2 regions of the Vibrio sp. R12-SW3-ISO1 genome follow, and region 2 is predicted to be linked to the other one. Evidence: predicted binding sites of a transcription regulator. Region 2 holds the regulator's gene; the other holds the start of a gene.
What was found. Region 2 encodes CRP, which controls carbon source genes, mostly activating them, when cyclic AMP is high. Its sites were predicted from a motif close to TGTGANNNNNNTCACA; they were not measured.

Region 1 (10,957 bases), on a different contig from region 2:
GTTCATCCATTTCAGCGTCGCGATAGCATCGTAGTTTTCGTTGCCACCATCGACGTTCGGAATCCACTGATCGTGACTGCGCGAATAATCGAGGTAAAGCATCGAGGCTACTGCATCAACGCGGATACCATCAATATGGAACTGCTCAAACCAATACAAGGCGTTGGAGACCAAGAAACGACGGACATGCTCGCGACCCAAATCGTAAATGAACGAGTTCCAATCTTGGTGCCAACCGCGACGCGGATCTGGATCGTGGTAAAGAGGCGTACCATCAAAATTCGCCAGACCATGATCGTCAGAAGGGAAATGGGCGGGCACCCAGTCAAGCACGACACCTAGACCTGCAAGGTGACACTGCTCAACAAAATATTTGAAATCATCGGGCGAGCCAAAACGGCTGGTTGGCGCAAACAGACCGACCGGTTGATAACCCCAAGAGCCATAGAATGGGTGCTCAGAGACGGGCATCAATTCAACGTGGGTGTAACCCATATCAACAAGGTAAGGGACTAGCTGATCGGCGAGTTCTCGGTAATTAAGGAAATCACCGTTGTCATCTCGGCGCCAAGAACCGGCATGCAACTCATAAAATGACAGCGCTTCATTGCGTTTTTGCGTGATGGGGCGCTGCTGCCACTCACTGTCTTGCCACTGATAGCGAGAGTGATCGTAGGTGACGGACGCAAAAGAGGGGTATTGCTCTGCGTACGCGCCCCACGGATCGGCTTTGTGCGGTAAGCCTTCGCCATTGGGCCCTTTGAGTTCAAACTTATAGCTGGTGCCTTCAAGTAAATTAGGCACAAACAAGCCCCAAATACCGTAATCTAAGCGCTGCATAGGATGACGGCGGCCATCCCACTGGTTGAACTCACCGACCAAACTGCACGCAGATGCGTGCGGTGCATAAACAAGAAAACGCGTCCCAGAGATGGACTTGCCGTCACGCTCTAAGGTGACAAACTGCGCGCCCATGTGGTGATACATCTGCTTGGGGGTATGCAGTTCTTCGTATTCTGCATAAATGGTGTGATATTGGTATGGATCATCCACCCATTGCTCTGTCCCCTGCCAATCGACCACGAGTTGGTAGTGGGTAAAGCGCAAATCTTTAGCCTCGGTTAATACAAAGCCTGAATCTTCTTCTCGCTGCAACTTAATACGCGGTTCACCATCAATCACTAACTCGACTTTATCGGCTCCCGGCATCCAAACGCGCAAACTTGACGTTTTATCCTCAATAAACGGCCCTAGAAATGAAAATGGGTCTGCAAATTGAGCGTGAGAAAGTTGGTTATATTTTTGTGTTTTTTTGTCAATCTTGGTCACTTTTTTCAAGTTATTCTCTCCCTAACCTAACCTTCCGACTGCAAGTATCATTGGTATCAATCATCCCATTATTAGCTGGGGGTACCACTAATATAAACAAAGCCCGCGGGAATAATGCGGGCTTAGATAGCTTAATGAAAGTTTACCGAATTGCTACCTTACATAGAGTGACGCATTCGATACTTTTTTACGTAACTTAAGCAAGTCCTTACTTACTCACCTTAGCACGTACTTCCGTAAGTTTACGAGCGATACGGTTTACCCCATCATTGGCGAATACTTCGTCGAGATTCATTGATAATTTACGACGCCAGTTCGGGTATTCGTTCACGGTTCCTGGGATGTTAACCGGCTTATCCATCTCTAACCAATCTTCCAACTGCACGCTGAGCAGAGTCGAAGAACCCGCAGCGACATGCAGTTGCAACGCTTCGGCTAGGTAAGAATCCATCGGTACGTACTGCGCATCTCGACCAACGCCTTCAGGCAGATAACCGTGCCATGCGACCGAGTCTAAAATCCCTTGTTTGCACTCCAAACGATCCGCAAACAGACCTTGTAGCTGCGCTTCGTTCGGATACAAACCCAACTCTTTACCCAGTTTCAAATCATCACAGTGCCAGAAACCGCGAAGCGTCGGCATGTCATGAGTACACAACGCAGACATTGACTGCTCAGCGTAGTGCTTAGGTGAGATAAAGCCGCCATCCTCTTCTGAAGTTTCGAAGAAGAACACTTTGTATGAGTGCACGCCCGCATCGCGCAGCAACTCAACGATTTCGTCTGGCACCGTACCTAAATCTTCACCAATCACACTGCATTGATGACGATGTGATTCCAGCGCAAGGATCGCCAACATATCTTGGACAGGGTAGTAGATGTACGCCCCTTTCGTTGCGTTCTCACCCTTAGGGATCCACCATAGACGCAGCAATCCAAGCACGTGGTCAATACGCAGAGCGCCACAATGCTTCATATTGGCGCGCAGAAGCTTAACGTAAGCGTCATACCCCGTTGCTTGCAACACTTGTGGATTGAGCGGTGGTAAGCCCCAGTTTTGACCAAGCGGCCCTAGTACATCCGGCGGCGCACCAATGCTGGCATCTAAGATCAGGTTGCCATTGTCGGCCCAGGTTTCTGCACCTGAATCGGCCACACCGACCGCCAAGTCGCGGTATAGACCCACCGACATGCCTTTTTCTTCTGCTAGAGCCTGCGCTTCGTTAATCTGTGTGTCCGCGACCCATTGCAGATACATGTACAAATGAACTTTGTCTTGATTTTGCTTGATGAAGGTTTGCACCGCGCTGTTATCAAAGTGGCGGTACTGCTCAGGGAACACCGGCCAGCCCCAGACGTTGCTGTCTTTGGCGTGCAGTTCACTGTGCAAAGCATCAAACGCAGCTTGGTGAAGTAGGCTGTCTCCACCCTCTTCGACAAACGATAAGAACTGCTGAGCGCGCTCGGTGTTCTTATCGAGATGGCGTTTTTTAAATTCCGCAAACAGCAGCGGTAACACGCTCAGTTTGAGCTCCGCGACTTCGCTGTAGTTTACCCAATGAGACTCGCGCGCTTTTTGCAGGCGTTGCTGGAACTGAGCACTGCCCACTTGCTGCTGCGCCTCAACACTGAGCGCAAACTCAGGCACCGAGCTCACATCGATGTATAGGATGTTCAACCAGCGGCGAGAGGACGGGCTGTAAGGACTTGCCCCCTCAGGGTTGGCTGGGAACAAGGAGTGAATAGGGTTAAGACCCACAAAATCACCACCGCGCGAGGCGATATCGGCCACCAGCTGTTTTAGATCGCCAAAGTCACCCATTCCCCAGTTGTGTTGGGTACGCAGTGTGTAGAGTTGAACACTCGGGCCCCACATCTTCTTGCCCGACAAAATCGAATCTTGCTTGTAACACGCGCTTGGCGTCACAATTAAGGTTGCCTCATACGGGGCTTTACGACGCTTACGAACAATCGTGAGTTTATGGTACCCCCACGCTAAGTCGTTCGGTAAGGCAAACACTAAAGGGCCACCCTCGCTGCGCTCATCTCGCACGATTTGCGATTGAAGATAGCCTTCAAGTACCTCTCCTTGCTCAGTATCCAAACGCCAACTGAACTCACTTTCACGTGCACTCGCGCCTAGATTCAAAGCCACTTCAAATGGGTCGCCATCGCGCACCACGGTCACAGGGTCCAACACATCTTTCTTGTGTTTACGCTCTGCGGACTTAAGAAGAGTCTCGTCGTTGGTTGTGTCATAGCCTAAAGAGTTTAGTAAGTGGAGAATGGTAGCCTCTTCCACTTTTGCCTCATCTCCCCACGCGCTCACGTAGCTGTCGGCAATTCTAGCCATTTCAGCGACTTGTTTTAATGCATTGTGATGTTTCATCGCTCTCTCCGAAGGACTGCTTATACCTTCAAATGTAGGGTTATTAAATCGTTATAAAGAATTGAGCCAAGGCGCGAACGCCTTGGCTTTTTAAGTCGTTTTAGCGTTTAACCGCTTCCAACTTCCAAATATTATTGACGTAATCTCGAATCGAGCGGTCGGAGGTAAATTTACCGACCAGCGCCGTGTTCAAGATGGCTTTCTTCGCCCAGCCCGCTTGGTCTAAGTACTGTTTGCCCATCGCCTCGTGCGCTTCCACGTAAGACGCGAAGTCCGCAAGACAGAGGTACGGGTCACCGCCGTCGAGTAGGCTGTCATAGGTCGCGCGCAGTAGGCCCGGTTGACCCGGAGTGAACTCTTCACCCGCCAGTAGATCCAGTGACGCTTTGAGCAGTGGGTCTGCGTGGTAGTAATCGTATGGGTTGTAGCCAGCTTTCTTCAGTGCAACCACTTCGTCGACTTCAAGACCAAAGATGTAGATGTTGTCGTCGCCGACTTCTTCACGGATTTCAACGTTTGCCCCATCCATAGTACCGATAGTCAGCGCACCGTTGAGTGCCATCTTCATGTTACCCGTACCGGACGCTTCTTTACCGGCCAACGAGATTTGTTGGGACACGTCCGCCGCTGGGATGATGATCTCTGCCATGCTCACGCGGTAGTCAGGGATGAAGACGACTTTCAGCTTGTTGCCAATGCGTGGGTCGTTGTTGATTTTTTCAGCAATCTTGTTCACAGCGAAGATGATCTCTTTCGCCAAGTGGTAACCCGGCGCCGCTTTTGCCGCGAAGAAGCAGACGCGTGGCGTACACTCAAAACCCGGCTCATTAATGATGCGGTGGTAGAGAGACAGGATGTGCAGCAAATCAAGGTGCTGACGCTTGTACTCGTGCAGACGTTTGATTTGCACATCGAAAATCGCGTTGGTATCTAGCTCGATGCCCATGTTGTCTGATACCCACTTAGCCAAGCGCTCTTTGTTCTCTTTCTTCACCGCCATAAACGCTTGTTGGAACTCGGCGTCATCAGCGTATTTCGCGATACCTTCAAGCTGCTCAAGCTTCGCTGGCCATTCACTGCCGATTTTGTCAGTGATCAGCGCGGATAAACCTGGGTTACAGAACTTCAGCCAACGACGAGGCGTAATACCATTGGTCACATTGTGAAGACGCGTTGGGAACATCGCGTGGAACTCTGGAAAGAGATCTTTTTTCACCAACTCTGAGTGCAGCGCCGCTACACCGTTCACCGCGTAAGAACCGATCACACACAGGTTTGCCATGCGAACCATACGGTTGAAGCCTTCTTCGATGATCGACAGCTTCGCTTGCTTCTCACCATCACCCGGCCACATTGCGCGTACTTCTTGTAGGAAGCGATGGTTGATCTCAAAAATGATCTCCATATGACGCGGTAGCAGACGTTGAATCAAAGACTCTGGCCACGTTTCCAATGCCTCTGGTAGAAGTGTGTGGTTAGTGTACGCGAAGGTTTGCGAACTGATTTCCCACGCTTTATCCCAAGATAGCCCTTTTTCATCGAGCAAAATACGCATCAATTCAGGGATAGCAATCGTTGGGTGAGTATCGTTAAGCTGAATTGTTTCTTGCTTTGGAAGATCCGCAAGTGCAAAACCCGCTGCTTCGTGACGACGTAAAATGTCACGTACCGAAGCTGCTGAGTGGAAGTACTGCTGCATCAAACGCAGTGTTTTGCCTTTCTCATGGTTGTCATTCGGGTACAGCACTTTAGTAATGTTACCGGCGTCAATCAGCGCGTGCTGCGCTTCGAAGTAATCGCCGTTGTTGAAACTTGCCAATGAGAATGGCGCAATCGCCTGACATTCCCACAAACGCAGCGGGTATACCGTGTCAGATTCATAACCGACAATCGGTAAGTCCCAAGGCATCGCTTTCACGCTCATACCCGGTACCCATTTGCGTACTTCTTTGCCGTTCTCGTAACTCACTTCAACGCGACCGTAGAAACCAATTTCTTGCGCTAATTCTGGGCGCGCGACTTCCCACGGGTAGCCTTCGACACCACGCCAAGCATCCGGCGCTTCTTGCTGACGTCCGTCAACAAAAGATTGCTTGAACAGACCGTATTCGTAGTGCAAACCGTAACCAACGGTTGGGAACTCTTGCGCTGCACAAGAATCCATAAAACACGCCGCCAAACGACCTAGACCACCGTTACCCAGAGACGGGTCGCGCTCTTCTTCCAACAAGTCGGTCAGGTTTTGGCCCAGTTCGGCCATCGCATCCGTGATCTGCTCGTAGAGACCTAAGCTGATTAGGTTGTTACCGGTTAAACGACCGATAAGAAATTCAAGAGATAGGTAGTTGACGCTTTTCGCGTTCTTGATGCGTGGGTCTTGCTCGGTTTTCAAAAGATCGAGCGTTGTGATCTCTGCCAGGGCTTTACCCATAGCAAGGTACCATTCACGCGGAGTTGCGGTGTCTACGGTTTTCGCGTAGGTCGCAGAAAGGTGCATTTTAACGTCAGCTTGAAAGCTGGCTTTATCAAATTTTTTCTGTTGAGTAGGTTTCATTAGAGAAATCTCACTTATCGGTTTCAATCCATCTGAGACATATCGTGCAATGCTCTGTCTTGCAAAACATCCTCCTACTTCGGTAGCGATTTAGGAGGAGGAGTCAGGGCGTAGAGGGCGTAATTCACAACAAGCAGTGATCCAACTCGCAATAAACCGATGAGTGAACTGGACTCTGTTGATTAAGATCACACCATGACCCTAAACGACCTTACCTAAGGTGTATGAAACTTCATCGAAATCAAAAACTGGCAAATGAAAAATATGCAGCGTGAATCACAGAATGTTTTCATCCTGAGTGCAAATTACACGATTTCTCGTGCAAAGCATGAGTTGAGACAAGTTTTACCGAACAGTTTAATGTGATTCAAATCACGAAACAGGGGCGTAGAGACGCACAAAATGTGAAATATGCGAAAAAGTCGCTCTCCTCACATAACAATCCCACCAACTCTTAAGTAACATCCCACTCAACAACAAAGATCGAACAAAAAACAACCCATCTTGACGTCGTGCTCGCTGACACGTTCACTGACAATAAGATAAGGATGAGAAGATGTGGATTCCTTCGAAACTCACGCGTCCTGGCCGTTTACACAACGCCATCGTACGCCCAAGAGTTCTTGATTTACTTCAGCAAGCACCCTGCTACAAACTGGTGCTTTTTCGCTCGCCTGCCGGATACGGTAAAACCACCATGGCCGCCCAGTGGCTCGCCGACAAACCTAATGTCGGCTGGTACAGCATCGATGAAAGCGATAATGACCCGTTCCGCTTCATGAACTACCTGCTGCAAGCCCTAAACAAAGCGACCAACCAGGCTTGCCCGAATTCACAAAAATTGGCCGAAAAGCGTCAATTTTCCTCACTTCACTCCTTGTTCAGTGAAGTATTTGCAGAGATGTCCGAGTATTTTAACGAGTGTTATGTGGTCCTTGATGACTACCACCTCATTTCTGACGATGAGATCCACGAGGCGATGCGCTTTTTCCTCAAGCACATGCCCGACAACCTGACATTAGTCGTCACCAGTCGCGCCGCGCCGCCACTCGGCACCGCCAACTTACGTGTGCGCGATCTGATGATTGAGATCGGTGACGAGTTACTGGCGTTCGATACCGAAGAGACCACCCGTTTCTTCAACCAGCGCATCGCCGATGGCATTGATGATGCCACGGCAGACAACCTGCGCAACTACGTCGAAGGTTGGCCATCGGCCCTGCAGTTGATCGCCCTTCAAGCGCAAGGTCAAAATCGCACGTTGGCGCAATCGGCTGAGTCTTTTTCGCAATTTAATCACGCGCATCTGTGGGATTATTTGATTGAAGAAGTGTTTGATCTGCTCGACCAAGAGACACGTCAGTTCTTACTGCAATGTTCGGTGCTGGATCACTTCAACGACAGCATGGTAGCGGCGCTGACTCAGCGTGATGACGCTCTCAGTATGATTGAGTCTCTCAACCGCTATGGGCTGTTTATCCACCCGCTTGAAGGTGAACAAAACTGGTATCGCTTCCACAATCTATTTGCCGAGTTTCTTGCACATGAGCGCTCAGCGCGTATGCCGCAAAAAGAGCAAGAGCTGCACCAAGTCGCCGCGCGCGCTTGGCTCAAACAATCCTCGCCCCATGAGGCACTCAAACACGCGCAAGAAGCCAAAGACAGCCAACTGATCGCCGATATTTTGAGCCAGTTTGGCTGGAAAATGTTCAATGGTGGTGAACTTAAAGCCCTAGAGCAGGCCATTGATTCGTTATCGCCGGAGCAGCTCTACAGCGAACCGAAATTGTGTATGTTGCAAGCGTGGCTTGCTCAGAGTCAGCACCGCTACAACGATGTCGGTGACTTGCTTGCCAAAGCCGATGAGCAAATGCGCCAGTTCAACGTGGTACTCAGCAGCAAAGAGCAAGGCGAGTTCAACGCCCTGCGCGCGCAAGTCGCCATCAACCAGAACCAACCAGAAAAAGCGCTGGAACTGGCTGAGCTGGCACTGAGCCAAGTTGACAGCACGGTCTATCGAAGCCGCATTGTTGCGACCTCGGTCGTCGGCGAGGTCAATCACGTCCTTGGCCGTCTCAGCCGCGCGTTGCCTATGATGCAGCAAACAGAGAAACTGGCTCGCCAGTATCAGGTCTATCATCAGGCGCTGTGGGCGATGTTACAACAAAGCGAGATTTTGATCGCACAAGGCTATGTGCAAGCAGCATACGAAGTGCAAGACAACGCCTTCAAACTGATCGAAGAGCAACAACTGCATCAAGTGCCGATGCATGAATTTTTGCTGCGAGTACGCGCGCAAATCCTCTGGTGTTGGAACCGTTTGGACGAAGCCGAAGACTGCGCGTTCAAAGGCATCGATGTACTGGGCAAACAGAGCCCAAGTAAGCACTTACATAGCTACTCGATGTTGGCTCGCATTGCAATTGGCCGTGGCGAGCTCGACCGAGCCGCGAAATACATCGACCATATTTTGCATCTACTCAAACAATCAACCTATCACGTCGATTGGACCGCAAACGCATCACTGTCGTTGATTCTGTTTTGGCAAGCACGCGGCGATCTTGACTCAATGAAGCAGTGGCTCGATACCGCCGTGAGACCAGAAACCGCCAGCAACCACTTTACTCAGTTGCAATGGCGTAATATTGCACGAGCGCAGATCAATTTGGAGCAATACGAAGACGCGCAGCAAACGCTCGAGTTCATTCAGCAAGAAGCGGCAGACAAGCACTTACTGACCGACACCAACCGTAATCTGATTGTCCAAGCGGTATTGGCGATTTCCAAACAAGATGAAGAGAAAGCGCGTCAATTGCTCAAAGAAGCCCTAAAACTCACCAATCAAACGGGAATGCTGGGTAACTTCTTGGTGGATGGCGCCAAAATTGGTCACATCCTTAATAAACTCAACACCAAGCAAGAGCTTGGTGACCTTGAACGTCACCGCGCGCAGCAACTGCTGAAAGATATTTCCACCACGCAACGCAGCCGTTCGGTACATTTTGATGAGGAGTTTGTCGAGAAGTTGGTCAATCACCCAAACATTCCTGAGTTGGTGCGCACCAGTCCATTGACGCAACGTGAATGGCAAGTGCTCGGGCTTATCTATTCGGGCTTTAGTAATGAGCAAATTGCACAAGAACTCGATGTGGCGGGCACCACCATCAAAACCCACATCCGTAACTTGTATCAGAAGCTCAATATTGCCAACCGCAAAGAAGCGGTCAAAACCGCAGAGAATCTGCTGCAATTGATGGGCTACTGATCCTATCGTCCAATGCAAAGAGGTCGCCCACATTGGCGACCTCTTTTTCATTTCATCTTGTCACTGCTTAGCCTCAAATCACAGAAGCTCAGGATTGCGCACTGTGGCATTGTCCAAGTGCTAGAATGATTTCGGTGCGAATCCTGTCATCACTTCCAAACGCAGCTCTTTGCCGAGTTTCGTCATCGGGTGCACCACCACTAAGCCACGAACGGATTTTTTCAGCTTACCGAGATCCGCTTGCTCAGCCTTGGTAATTTCACGAGAAAACGGCATGTCGAGCAAGCTTTTGCGCTCTTTGTTCATGTCGTACTTCTGCTTACCTTTTAGAGAGTTCAACTTCTTGGTCAAAGACTCCACGTCATCAGTAAATTTACTGATCATCTCATCGTCTTGACGGCTTTTTGCTGCATCAAGTTTACGATTGGCGCTGTCTAAACGGTTGTGAAGTTGCTGGATCTCTTGCTTTAAGCTCATGGTGTGGTTCTCTGCTGGCACTTGGGGGCGGCGAGTGTAGCATAGTGAGACAGCCCGACCTAGTGCTATCGTTCTATCACGACTTTTTCACCCCGAACCACAGCTGCACTGTCGCTGTGATTTCATATGAAATCACAAGCATTTACAACAAGATAGAACTGCTCCTACCAGTGATAGAATCGGTGATATTCCACACAATTTGTTCAAAAAACAGTAACACAACTATTCAGCCTAACATTGTGCTGTCGATATATAGGCTACTCTTAACTCATAAACCTTTGGTTGACTAAAACTACTTTCATAACAACCAAGGTATGACAACGGCTAGGTTACATTAGATAACCGCATGATAATAAACAGGAAGTTTTGTATGAGTCTAACAATCAAAAGCCGCCTATACATATTAGCGCTTGTACCCCTTATCGTTATAGCACTGGGCATGCTTAGCTTTACGTACATCAAAACCACAGAACTCAATCAAACACAGATTGAGGTTACTCGTGAGAACATGATGAACATGAAAAAAGCCGAGCTGAAAAACTACGTGCAGATGGCGCAATCTGCGATCCAGCCGTTTCTTGACCAAGGCGCTTCGCTTGAAGAAGCGATCCCAACCTTGAAACAGCTCGAATTTGGTGATTCAGGCTATATCTTTGGTTATGACTCCAAAGGTATCCGTGTTGTGGTCGGGAAAAGCGATAAAGGCATTGGCGACAACTTTTACAATCTACAAGATCAGCAAGGCAACTACTTGGTTCAAGACTTGCTGAAAAACGCCAAAACCGGGGATTACACCACCTACTACTTCCCTAAACCAGGCGGCACCGTCGCACTGCCGAAGTTAAGTTTTTCCATTTTTATCCCACAGTGGGATTTGATGCTCGGGACGGGTTTCTACACCGATGACATCGATGCGATTATCGCTGAAATGGAGATGGCGACC
Region 2 (10,957 bases):
AACCCCTGCTTATCTTTGTTATAAGAATAAATTGCTTCATAAAAGGGGTGGCATCGTGCATAAATACTCAAGCTCAATAGGGTTTTGCCTCCTATGGTGCCTATAAAAAGAATAAATCACTATTGAAATGGTTAATTAATTGTAAATACAATGCTGTGATGGCTGATATGCAAAACATTCTGTTTTCTGTCTCTATTGGTAACGTGATAAGCGAAAGTCGTGAGCGACACCAATGAACGAAACGAAGAGATATCGAGCAACAGCGATCCAGTGAGCAGTATCGAGAGGGAAAGACGATGACAACTGAAGTGAACGTAGAACGCGGTCTGTTTGATGAGGTGATGGTGCCTTGTTACAACCCAATGGAGATGATCCCAGTGAAAGGCGAGGGTGCTCGCGTGTGGGATCAGCAAGGTAATGAGTATATCGACTTTGCAGGGGGGATTGCCGTGAGCTGCTTGGGGCATTGTCACCCTGCGATGGTGAAGGCGCTGACCGAGCAAGGTCAAAAACTGTGGCACCTGAGCAACGTGATGACCAATGAGCCGGCGTTGCGTTTGGCGAAAAAGCTGACCCAAGTGAGCTTTGCCGAGAAAGTCTTCTTTGCCAACTCAGGCGCAGAAGCCAATGAAGCGGCGCTCAAACTGGCTCGCCGCGTGGCGGCGGATAAGTTTGGCCCTGAAAAATCGGAAATTATTGCCTTTAAACAAGGCTTCCACGGCCGAACATTCTTTACGGTGACGGTCGGCGGTCAAGCGGCTTACTCTGATGGTTTTGGCCCGAAACCGGGCGATGTCACGCACTTGCCTTACAACGATGTCGAAGCACTGAAAGCGCACATCTCAGATCGCACCTGCGCCATCATGATGGAGCCGCTGCAAGGCGAAGGCGGGATTATCTCGCCAACGGACGAGTTTGTTGCGACGGTGCGCGAGCTGTGTGACAAGCACAATGCGCTGCTGATCTTCGATGAAGTGCAAACCGGCAACGGCCGTACTGGCAACTTCTACGCCTACCAAGGTTTGGGCGTGACGCCGGATATTTTGAGCACAGCCAAATCACTTGGTGGCGGTTTCCCGATTGGGGCAATGCTGACCACCAATGCGCTCGCGGAGCACATGAAAGTGGGCACGCACGGTTCGACGTACGGCGGTAACCCGCTGGCGTGTGCGGTCGCTGAGGCCGTGGTTGATATCGTTAGCCAACCAGACACATTGGCGGGCGTTGCAGAGCGTGAAGCCCTGTTCCGTGATGGTCTGAACAAAATCAACGCCAAGTACCACCTGTTCGACGAAATTCGCGGTAAAGGCCTACTGCTTGGCGCTGCACTGAATGAGCAGTGGCAAGGCCGAGCTCGTGATGTGCTGGTCGCCGCAGGCAAAGAAGGCCTGATGGTGCTGGTCGCCGGCGCTAACGTCGTGCGCTTCACGCCATCACTGGTGATCAGCAAAGAAGAGATCGAACAAGGTCTCGCACGTTTAGATAAAGCCATCGCAAGTTTGGTTTAGGTTTTGTGAGTGCCTAGTTCCTAGTGCCTAGAGTGAGGGTTTCCTTTCTCTAGGAACTCGCCTCTAGGAACTAGGCACTTAAATAGCATCAGGAGGGAGTATCGATGCTGGTTGTTCGCCCTATTTCTATTTCGGACTATGACGCGCTGCACACATGCGCGGTGGAGTCTGGTCACGGATTTACTTCTCTACCCGTCAACGAAGAGCTGTTGACGAACCGCATTACCCATTCCGAATACAGCTTCGGCAAAGCCAATGTGACCGAGCCCGGTGACGAAGGCTATTTGATGGTTGGGTTTGACAGCGAGACGGGGGAAGTGGCCGGGTGTACCGGAATCGAAGCCTCGATTGGCTGGGATGTCCCGTTTTACTCGTACCACATTAGCACCATTGTTCACTCATCCCCCAAACTGGGCGTGAATAACGTGGTGAAACTGCTCACGTTTGGCAACAACTACACCGGATGCAGTGAGATTTGTACGCTATTCCTCAGACCCAGTTTCCGTGGCGGGCTCAATGGTCGTTTGATGTCGAAGTGTCGTTTTTTGATGATGGCCGAGCATCCGCATCGCTTCTCGACAACCGTGTTTGCCGAGATGCGCGGTGTCTCTGATGAGAACGGCAACTCGCCATTTTGGCAATGGCTGCAAGAGCACTTCTTCTCGATTGATTTCACTATGGCGGATTATCTTACCGGGATCGGTAAAAAAGGCTTCATTGCCGATTTGATGCCTAAGCTGCCGATTTACATCAACTTGCTCAGTAAAGAGGCGCAAGCAGTGATCGGCCAAGTGCACGAGAACACCAAGCCGGCGCTGCGCCTTCTAGAGAAAGAGGGTTTCACCTGTCGTAACTACGTAGACATTTTTGACGGCGGCCCAACGGTTGAGTGTGAGGTGCGCAATATTGAGTCGGTGCGAGAATCGTTTCGAGCCAAAGTGAGCATCTCTGAACACGCCAGCTCTCAGGATTACCTGATTGCTAACACCTCATTTGAGAACTTCAGAGCCACCGCCGCCAAAGCGGCGTACGACAAAGAGTCGGGTTCGGTCATCCTAGCGCCAGAGGTGGCGAACGCGCTGCAAGTCGGCGATGGTGACTACGTGCGCATGCTGGCTCAGTAATAGTCAGCCCAGCGATAGTCAGCCCAGTAATGGCAGTAGAATTGGACAAGGAAAACAACATGACTCATTGGATTGCAGGAGAGTGGCTGGCCGGACAAGGCGAGCCGATGAATTCAACCAGCCCGTACAATGACGAGGTCATTTGGCAGGGTGACAGCGCGTCTAGCGCGCAAGTCGAAGCGGCGGTCAGCGCGGCGAGAAACGCCTTCCAGACATGGAAAAAACTCAGTTTTGCGCAGCGCGAAGCCATCGTGCTGGCGTTTGCTGAAAAAGTGAAAGAGAGCAGTGAGCAGATAGCCGAAGTGATTGCCAAAGAGACCGGCAAGCCGTTGTGGGAAACGCGCACAGAAGCCGCGGCCATGGCGGGTAAAATTGCCATCTCTATTCGCGCTTATCATGATCGCACAGGCGAAAGTACCCGTGAAGCGGCGGGTAACCAAATTGTGCTGCGCCATCGCCCGTTGGGTGTGATGGCGGTGTTTGGTCCGTATAACTTCCCGTGTCATTTGCCCAATGGTCACATTGTCCCAGCACTGCTGGCGGGCAATACTGTGGTGTTCAAGCCGTCAGAGCAAACGCCGCTGACCGGTGAACTAGCGATGAAGCTGTGGCAACAAGCTGGATTGCCTGCGGGCGTGATCAATTTAGTCCAAGGGGGCAAAGAGACGGGCATTGCGCTAGCAGAGTCGAAAGGCATTGATGGCCTGCTGTTTACTGGTAGCGCCAATACAGGTCATCTGCTGCATCGCCAATTTGCCGGTCAGCCAGACAAGATGCTGGCACTGGAGATGGGCGGCAACAACCCTATGGTCATCAGTGAGCACTACGGTGAGCTGGACGCGACGGTCTACACCATTTTGCAATCGGCCTTTATCAGTGCTGGGCAGCGCTGTACCTGCGCGCGTCGTCTCTATGTGCCTGTGGGCGACAAAGGCGATGCTTTGGTTAATCGCTTGGTTGAGGCCACACGCAAGCTGCGCGTCGATCAGCCGTTTGCAGAGCCAGCGCCTTTTATGGGCCCACAAATTTCGAAAGCTGCGGCACACTTTATCCTCAACGCACAGGCGAACTTGCAGAGCCTTGGTGGTGTGAGCTTGGTGGAAGCGAAAGCGGGCGAGGCAGCGTTTGTCACTCCGGGGATTATTGATGTCACGGCCATCGACGCGCTGCCAGATGAAGAGTATTTTGGCCCGCTGCTGCAAGTGGTGCGTTATCAAGGTCTTGAGCGCGCGGTTGAGCTGGCCAATGACACCCGCTTTGGCCTCTCTGCTGGGCTGGTGTCCACCGATGATGATGAGTGGGCCTACTTTGTTGACCACATTCGTGCAGGGATCGTCAATCGCAACCGCCAATTAACTGGGGCGAGTGGCGATGCGCCGTTTGGCGGACCGGGCGCCTCGGGCAACCTTCGCCCAAGTGCTTACTACGCTGCGGACTATTGCGCTTACCCTATGGCATCGATGGAAGGCGAGCACACCTTGCTGCCTGAGGCGTTAAGCCCGGGTGTAGAACTGTAAGAGGCACCTTGGGCTCACTTGGAGCCCAAGGTGTTCGATTCATTGCTAGGTTTGTGATTAAGCCATTCTTTTAAAGAACTAGCTTTACGATTCAGCTTCACGATTAACATGGAGACGTTATGACGCCTGCTCAACTGTTCGATTTACTGTGGCAAGACTATATTTCCCGTCTATGCCCTCAAGCGGCCAAGGTTCATCAGCTTTTAGAAGAAGATGAGCCGCTGATCAATGACCATATTGCGCTGCGCACCTTTAACATCGCGCCGCTCGGTATCGAGACATTGGCTGCGCCATTTATTGCGCTGGGTTACCAAGCGTGTGGTGATTATCTTTTTGAGAGCAAACACTTGGTCGCCAAGCACTACGAGCACGCCGATCCGACGTTGCCAAAAGTGTTCATCAGTGAGCTGAAAGTCGAAGAGTGCTCAGCGCCGCTGCAACGCATTGTCAGCAAGCTGGTGGCACAAGTGGAGGCATCCGCACTGCAAAGCCATGAGTTTTTGTATGCGGGCCGTTTGTGGGATCTCAGCTATGAAGATTTTCAAACCCTCGCCCAAGAGAGTGAGTACGCAGCATGGCTTGCGGCGCACGGCTATGGGGCTAACCATTTCACCGTAAGCGTTAATCAGCTCAAGGCATTTGACGAGGTCGCGGCGGTGAATGAGCACCTGCGCCAAGCGGGTTTTGTCATCAATGAGTCGGGCGGCGAAGTGAAAGGCTCACCAGAGGTACTGCTTGAGCAATCGTCCACCATGGCAGACAAAGTCGAGGTGAGCTTTAGTGACGGTACGCAAGTGACCCCAGGTGGCTTCTACGAATTCGCCAAACGCTATCCGATGAGTAATGGTGAGCTCTACCCAGGGTTTGTCGCGGCTTCAGCGGATAAGATATTTGAGAGTACGGATGGGGGAAGTTCCTAGTGCCTAGTTGCTAGTTCCTAGAGGGGGGCTGGTGAAATGGGTGATGGGTAATAGGTAGTGGTAAATAAAAAGCCACCGCTGGTAGACAGGGTGGCTTTCTTAATCTTTAAAGGTTTTCTCTAGGAACTAGCCACTAGGAACTCGCCTCTAATACCCTATCGCGTGCCGTAGACGACGATGGTTTTACCGTGGGCGGAGATCAGGTTTTGCTCTTCAAGCATCTTCAAGATACGGCCAACGGTCTCGCGTGAACAGCCGACAATCTGACCGATCTCTTGACGAGTGATCTTGATTTGCATGCCGTCTGGGTGCGTCATTGCATCTGGCTGTTTCGCTAGGTTAAGTAGCGTTTGCGCGATGCGGCCTGTCACGTCTAGGAAGGCGAGGTCACCGACTTTCTGGCTCGTCACTTGTAGGCGGCTTGCCATTTGCGCAGATAGACGCATTAGGATGTCAGGGTTGACTTGGATAAGCTGACGGAACTTCTTGAATGAGATCTCTGCAACTTCACAAGGTGATTTAGCGCGAACCCAAGCGGTACGCTCTTGATCTTCTTCAAATAGACCAAGTTCACCGATAAAGTCACCTTGGTTTAGGTAAGAAAGGATCATTTCCTTACCTTCTTCGTCTTTAATCAGTACCGCCACAGAGCCTTTGACGATGTAGTAAAGCGTCTCTGCTTTCTCACCGGCGTGGATCAATGTGCTTTTTGATGGGTACTTATGAATATGACAATGTGACAGGAACCACTCTAATGTTGGATCGGTTTGAGGTTTACCTAGAACCATAATATCTCACTTCCTCTGCAGGGTACGCTTGCCGCTTTCCATTTTTGTCGCGCCAGTAAAAGGCGCGAAGCCTTGAACAAGGCTTTTTAGGATAAGAGCACTTATTCAATGCTGCAAGCCATCTTTGTTTCGGTTACAAATAGTAGCCTTTTTCAAAAGGGATTTCTTGATTTTAATCGTGTCAAGTTGGTGATTGTTTACGCAAAAATGTGCACATGATCACGGTATGACAAGTAAACGGGTCTTAGGACTGATCGCTAGCCAATTTTACCCGTCTCGATAAGCTGCTGTAGGATAGGTCTGACGATGAGCTCCATCGCAAAACTCATCTTACCCCCCGGCACGACAATAGTGTTGTGGCGCGACATGAAAGAGCCATCAATCATAGCGAGCAGATATGGGAAGTCGACCTGTTTGATGCCGCGCAGGCGGATCACCACAAAGCTTTCATCTAAACTTGGGATGCCTTTAGCGTTAAGTGGGTTGGACGTATCGACGGTCGGCACGCGTTGGAAGTTGATGTGGGTACGCGAAAATTGCGGGGTAATGTAGTTGAGGTAGTCATCCATCGAGCGGACAATCGAGTCCATTACCGCTTCGCGTGAGTGACCGCGATCGCGCGTGTCACGGACGAATTTTTGAATCCACTCCAAGTTCACAATCGGCACCATGCCAATCAAAAAGTCGACGTGTTGGGCGACGTTGACCTCACCATCCACCACGCCGCCATGCAGTCCTTCGTAGAACAGCACGTCAGAATTTTCCGGCAAATCTTGCCACGGCGTGAAGGTACCCGGCATTTGATTGTAGGGCACGGCTTCATCGAAGGTGTGCAAGTAGCGACGAATTTGCCCTGTGCCTTCATTGCCATACTGCTTAAAAAACTCAGACAGCGCAGGGAAGTCGTTCGCCTGCGGACCAAAGTAGCTGATGTGGCGTCCTTGCTCGCGCGCTTTGCGGATCTCGACATCCATTTCTGGGCGCGTAAAGCGGTGGAAACTGTCCCCTTCCACCCAAGCCGGTTTCACGCGCATCATGTTAAACATTTTGCGAAACGCTTCAGAGGTCGTGGTTGTGCCCGCACCGGAAGAGCCCGTTACGGCAATAATGGGGTGTTTTGCTGACATGACAAACCTTATGTGTAATACCTGTCCTTGTATGTTCGCACTATATCACCAAAACGAAGGCGAGTGTGCCCCTTGAGCAGTTTGCTACTCGTCAGTATTCTTATTTTCGCAAGTTGCATTTTAACTACGTAGTATAATGAGAAGGGAAGTACTTTATTGATATGTTAATACTCTATATACTGCATATCTTTGTGATTGATGCAGTATGATCGGGCGTGCTTATTTGTAGCTAGTTCACCATTTCATCGAAAACCAAAATTCTAATAAGCTAATAATAATTATAGGTTATGTCAGTGGGATTCAAAGAGAATCAAAGGTTCTAGTTGTGGTAAATGGATGTTTAGGACGTCGGTTCTTTATAAAAGACACGTTTTCAGAGGTAACACTGCAAGTATTTTTCGGTTTAATGTGGGTGTTGTCTCTTTTCTGTCTTCCCTTTGGTGTAAAAGCGTCACCATGGCTAGAGTCCCATGACCCTTTCCTAAGAGCATCACTCAATCAACTCTCAAATATTGGCCTGATGAACTCTCCCGTTAGTACATTTCCTCTACGTTGGCTTAGCATCGGCGATGATCTCGCCAACAATCATATATCAGATGAACAAGCCTTAGTAGCAAATCGACAGTTGCGGCATTCAATGAGTAATGCGCAATATGGACGTGGTAAATTCATGTCGAAAGTGAAGTACCAGACAGGGCCGCTAGTGTCTTTAGGATATGGCGCTAATGATAGTGATAGTTGGGGAATTTACTCTAGCTATGATCATCTAGATGACCGTTTTGCGTACAGACTTAATTTGAACTACGTAAACCAAAGGATATCCCAGCAAGATTTGCTACCCATAGAGTATGATCAAGATATTGACTTTAGCGGTTCGTATATTGCCTTTAATGTTGGTTACTCGTTAGTTGCATTGGGATACCTTGAACGTTGGTGGGGGCCGACATGGCAACATAATTTACAATTAGGCACATATGGGAATTCGACGCCTTCTTTATCAGTGTCATGGGTATCAAACAATCAGGGACTATTAGGCTATTGGCAACTGGATAGTGTCATCTCTGAAACGGATAGTGAGGCGGACTACTTATGGTCTAACCGCTTTTCAATGAAACCGTTTAATTTTGCAGAAGTGTCATTGAACTATCACGAATCCACTGACTTCGATTCCAGCGCCTCGTACCGTTCATTTGGCGTTGATTTCAAAGTTCCTCTTCCAAAAGTTTTTGAGCTCAGTCATGCAATGTTTGCGTCCTTTCAAAAGGTGTCCTTTGGACAGGAGACCCAGTCTTTTGTTGTGGGGTGGGAAGGTCATAGACGTTTGCTTGATATTGATTGGACGTTGGTTTTAGAGAGTCAGCATGTTGACGAAGCTTGCGTTAAAGTACTTCATCCCAAAGAGTATGAGTTAATCAGTGACTTGACCTCATTGAGTTGGGGAAACAGTCAATCTGTCGCTGTTTATGCTCAATTGGCCAATGATCATCGGCTAAGTATCGTTGCTCGAGATTCAGGTTCGAGCAACGGTCAAGAGAGGGTGATGAAAACCGACTACTACATCCCTTATCTGCAAGGGATGTTTAACTTGGGAGTGGGCTATCGAGACGTAGTCTCGGATACCTATTCTAACAATGAGCCTATTTTTTCATTTGGTTATGAGTATCGTTACTAACCTACCATTAGTTTGCAAGGGACCTAAAATTGTATGAAGGTGTTTAACTACCTGGTACTACTAGGCATTACTTTGATTAGTCAAGTTTCATTGGCCAATCAGCCTACACCAGCTCAAATAGAACAATTCAAGAAGCTACCGAAATCTCAGCAGGAGCAACTGGCACGCCAGTATGGGGTTGACTTGTCGCTCCTTGAATCCTCATCACAGGCTCCAGCGTCAGTTAACGTCGTATCTCAGCCAGTGAGAGTACAGCCAAGTGAACCCGAAGCTGAGGTTAAAAAAAATGTGGAAGTGCAAGATCAGTCGCTTCCTCTGTTTGGGTATGACGTATTGAACGGAGTCCCAGGAAGTTTTGTAACGCTCGACAACACTCCCATTCCCACAGATTATGTTTTGGGTGCGGGTGATGAGCTCTTGGTACATGTGTTTGGTAAGGAAGATCAGCAATATTCTCTCGTTGTTGATAGAAGTGGGCATATTACCTTGCCTAAAATCGGCCCTTTTAGTGTTTCAGGCAAATCTTTTAAGCAGGTCGATGAGCAGCTCAGCGCTTTGATTGAAGAACGGATCATCGGTGTCAACGTGACCGTGTCCATGGGAAGCATGAGGTTAATGCAAGTTTACATTACGGGGGAGGCTAATCAGCCTGGTGCTTACAATGTAAATGGTCTCACGACAATGACTCAAGCCATTATCGCGGCAGGAGGTGTGAAACCAACAGGTTCACTACGCTCCATATTTTTAAAGCGAAAAGGTAGAGTCGTTGCCCAATTAGATATGTATAAGCTATTGCTTGAAGGTGATTCAAGTAAAGATGTTCGTTTGCAAAAAGGCGATACCCTTTTTATCCCAACAAAACAGTCTAACATCACGATAAGTGGTGAAGTGACACGACCGGCTCACTATGAAATCGTTGGTGAAACAGCATTAAAAGATGTTGTATCGTATGCTGGTGGGACTGTGAATACCGCTTATCTTGCGGCTGTCACCATTCGAAAGCAAACTCAAAAAGGTATTGTTGTCGACACTATTGATTATACGACGCCTGCTGGTCGGCAATACAAAGTATCTGACGGTGATGAGATATTCTTCCACAAAGCTAGTCTTAATTTAGTCGATGCAGTGGCCGTTCGTGGTCAAGTAACCAAACAAGGTATTCATTCGTTTCGCAGTGGTATGAAAGTCTCTGACATTTTGTCTTCATTCGAAGAAGACTTGTTGCCGTCAGCAGATCTTGAATACGCTTTGGTAGTTCGAGAGAAAGGATATAGAAAAGGTATTGAGGTTCTGCAATTTGAGCTCGGAAAGGCAATGGCAAATCCTGGTTCAACAGACGATCTCACATTAAGTAATAGAGACCAAATATTTGTGTTTTCGACCAATCTTGATGTCGACTTTTGGTTGGGGAAAGGAGCACAAAAAAGAATTGAGTTAGAGAGACAAAGAGCCAACGATGCTCAAGTCGGCTCATCTGTTAGTGGCGTTTCCTCAGTAGCTAAAGCCTCTGATTTGGCAGACAATGATAAACTGTCTCTTCGCGAACGAGAGCTAATGCCTATTCTAGAGCGATTGCAAGAGCAATCCTCGCTTGCTCTTCCAGCGCAAATAATACAAATAACTGGAGAGGTGAAATTTCCTGGGAGATACCCTCTTACTCAGAATATGACGGTGTCTGACTTGGTCAAAGCCGCAGGTGGCCTCATGGAAGCTGCGTATGTAGAAGGCATTGAGTTAATCCGTTTTGATGCAAGGACAACAGATGAAACCAAACTGCTAGAAAAGGTGCAGCTTGATCTGAGTCGCGATGATACGAGAAATGGTGAGTTTGTATTGCAATCTAAAGATCGCGTGACGGTTCTCAAGAATACAGCATGGCGCTCTGAAATGACTGTTGAGCTAACAGGGGAAGTCATGTACCCCGGCGTTTACGCGATCAATAGAGGCGATACTATCCTCGATGTTATAGAACGGGCTGGTGGACTAACAGAGTTTGCTTATCCAAATGGTGCTGTATTTGCGAGAGAGAGCTTGAAAGAGCGTGAACGAAAACAAATGGAGCACTTAAAAAGTTCCTTACAAAGTGAGATTGCGAACTTAACGTTGAGGCGTAACAGCTCGAGTGCAAGCTTTTCATCAAGTCCATCAGAAGCCATGGCCTTGGTAGAGAACTTGTCATCCACAGCGCCATTGGGACGAATGGTAATTGATTTACCAGCTATTCTTGCTGGTGACCAAGATGCCAATATATTGTTGACCAATCTTGATCGTCTTCATATTCCTGAGTTTGATAAATCGGTT

Region 1: a site for CRP is predicted at 6,634-6,649, ahead of malT (HTH-type transcriptional regulator MalT). Genes of this name have one in related genera too.

Annotation. Positions count from the first base shown of each region.
Region 1 is NZ_JCBDGK010000021.1:49,345-60,301, forward strand. It holds gene glgB (1,4-alpha-glucan branching protein GlgB) at 1-1,338, opposite strand, end outside; gene malQ (4-alpha-glucanotransferase) at 1,538-3,718, opposite strand; gene AC6R0R_RS07290 (glycogen/starch/alpha-glucan phosphorylase) at 3,819-6,272, opposite strand; gene malT (HTH-type transcriptional regulator MalT) at 6,829-9,537, shown strand; gene AC6R0R_RS07300 (YibL family ribosome-associated protein) at 9,658-10,014, opposite strand; gene AC6R0R_RS07305 (methyl-accepting chemotaxis protein) at 10,385-10,957, shown strand, end outside.
Region 2 is NZ_JCBDGK010000050.1:120,313-131,269, forward strand. It holds gene AC6R0R_RS16380 (aspartate aminotransferase family protein) at 297-1,508, shown strand; gene astA (arginine N-succinyltransferase) at 1,613-2,632, shown strand; gene astD (succinylglutamate-semialdehyde dehydrogenase) at 2,692-4,149, shown strand; gene AC6R0R_RS16395 (DUF1338 domain-containing protein) at 4,269-5,069, shown strand; gene crp (cAMP-activated global transcriptional regulator CRP) at 5,225-5,857, opposite strand; gene AC6R0R_RS16405 (phosphoribulokinase) at 6,115-6,984, opposite strand; gene AC6R0R_RS16410 (capsule assembly Wzi family protein) at 7,310-8,656, shown strand; gene AC6R0R_RS16415 (SLBB domain-containing protein) at 8,690-10,957, shown strand, end outside.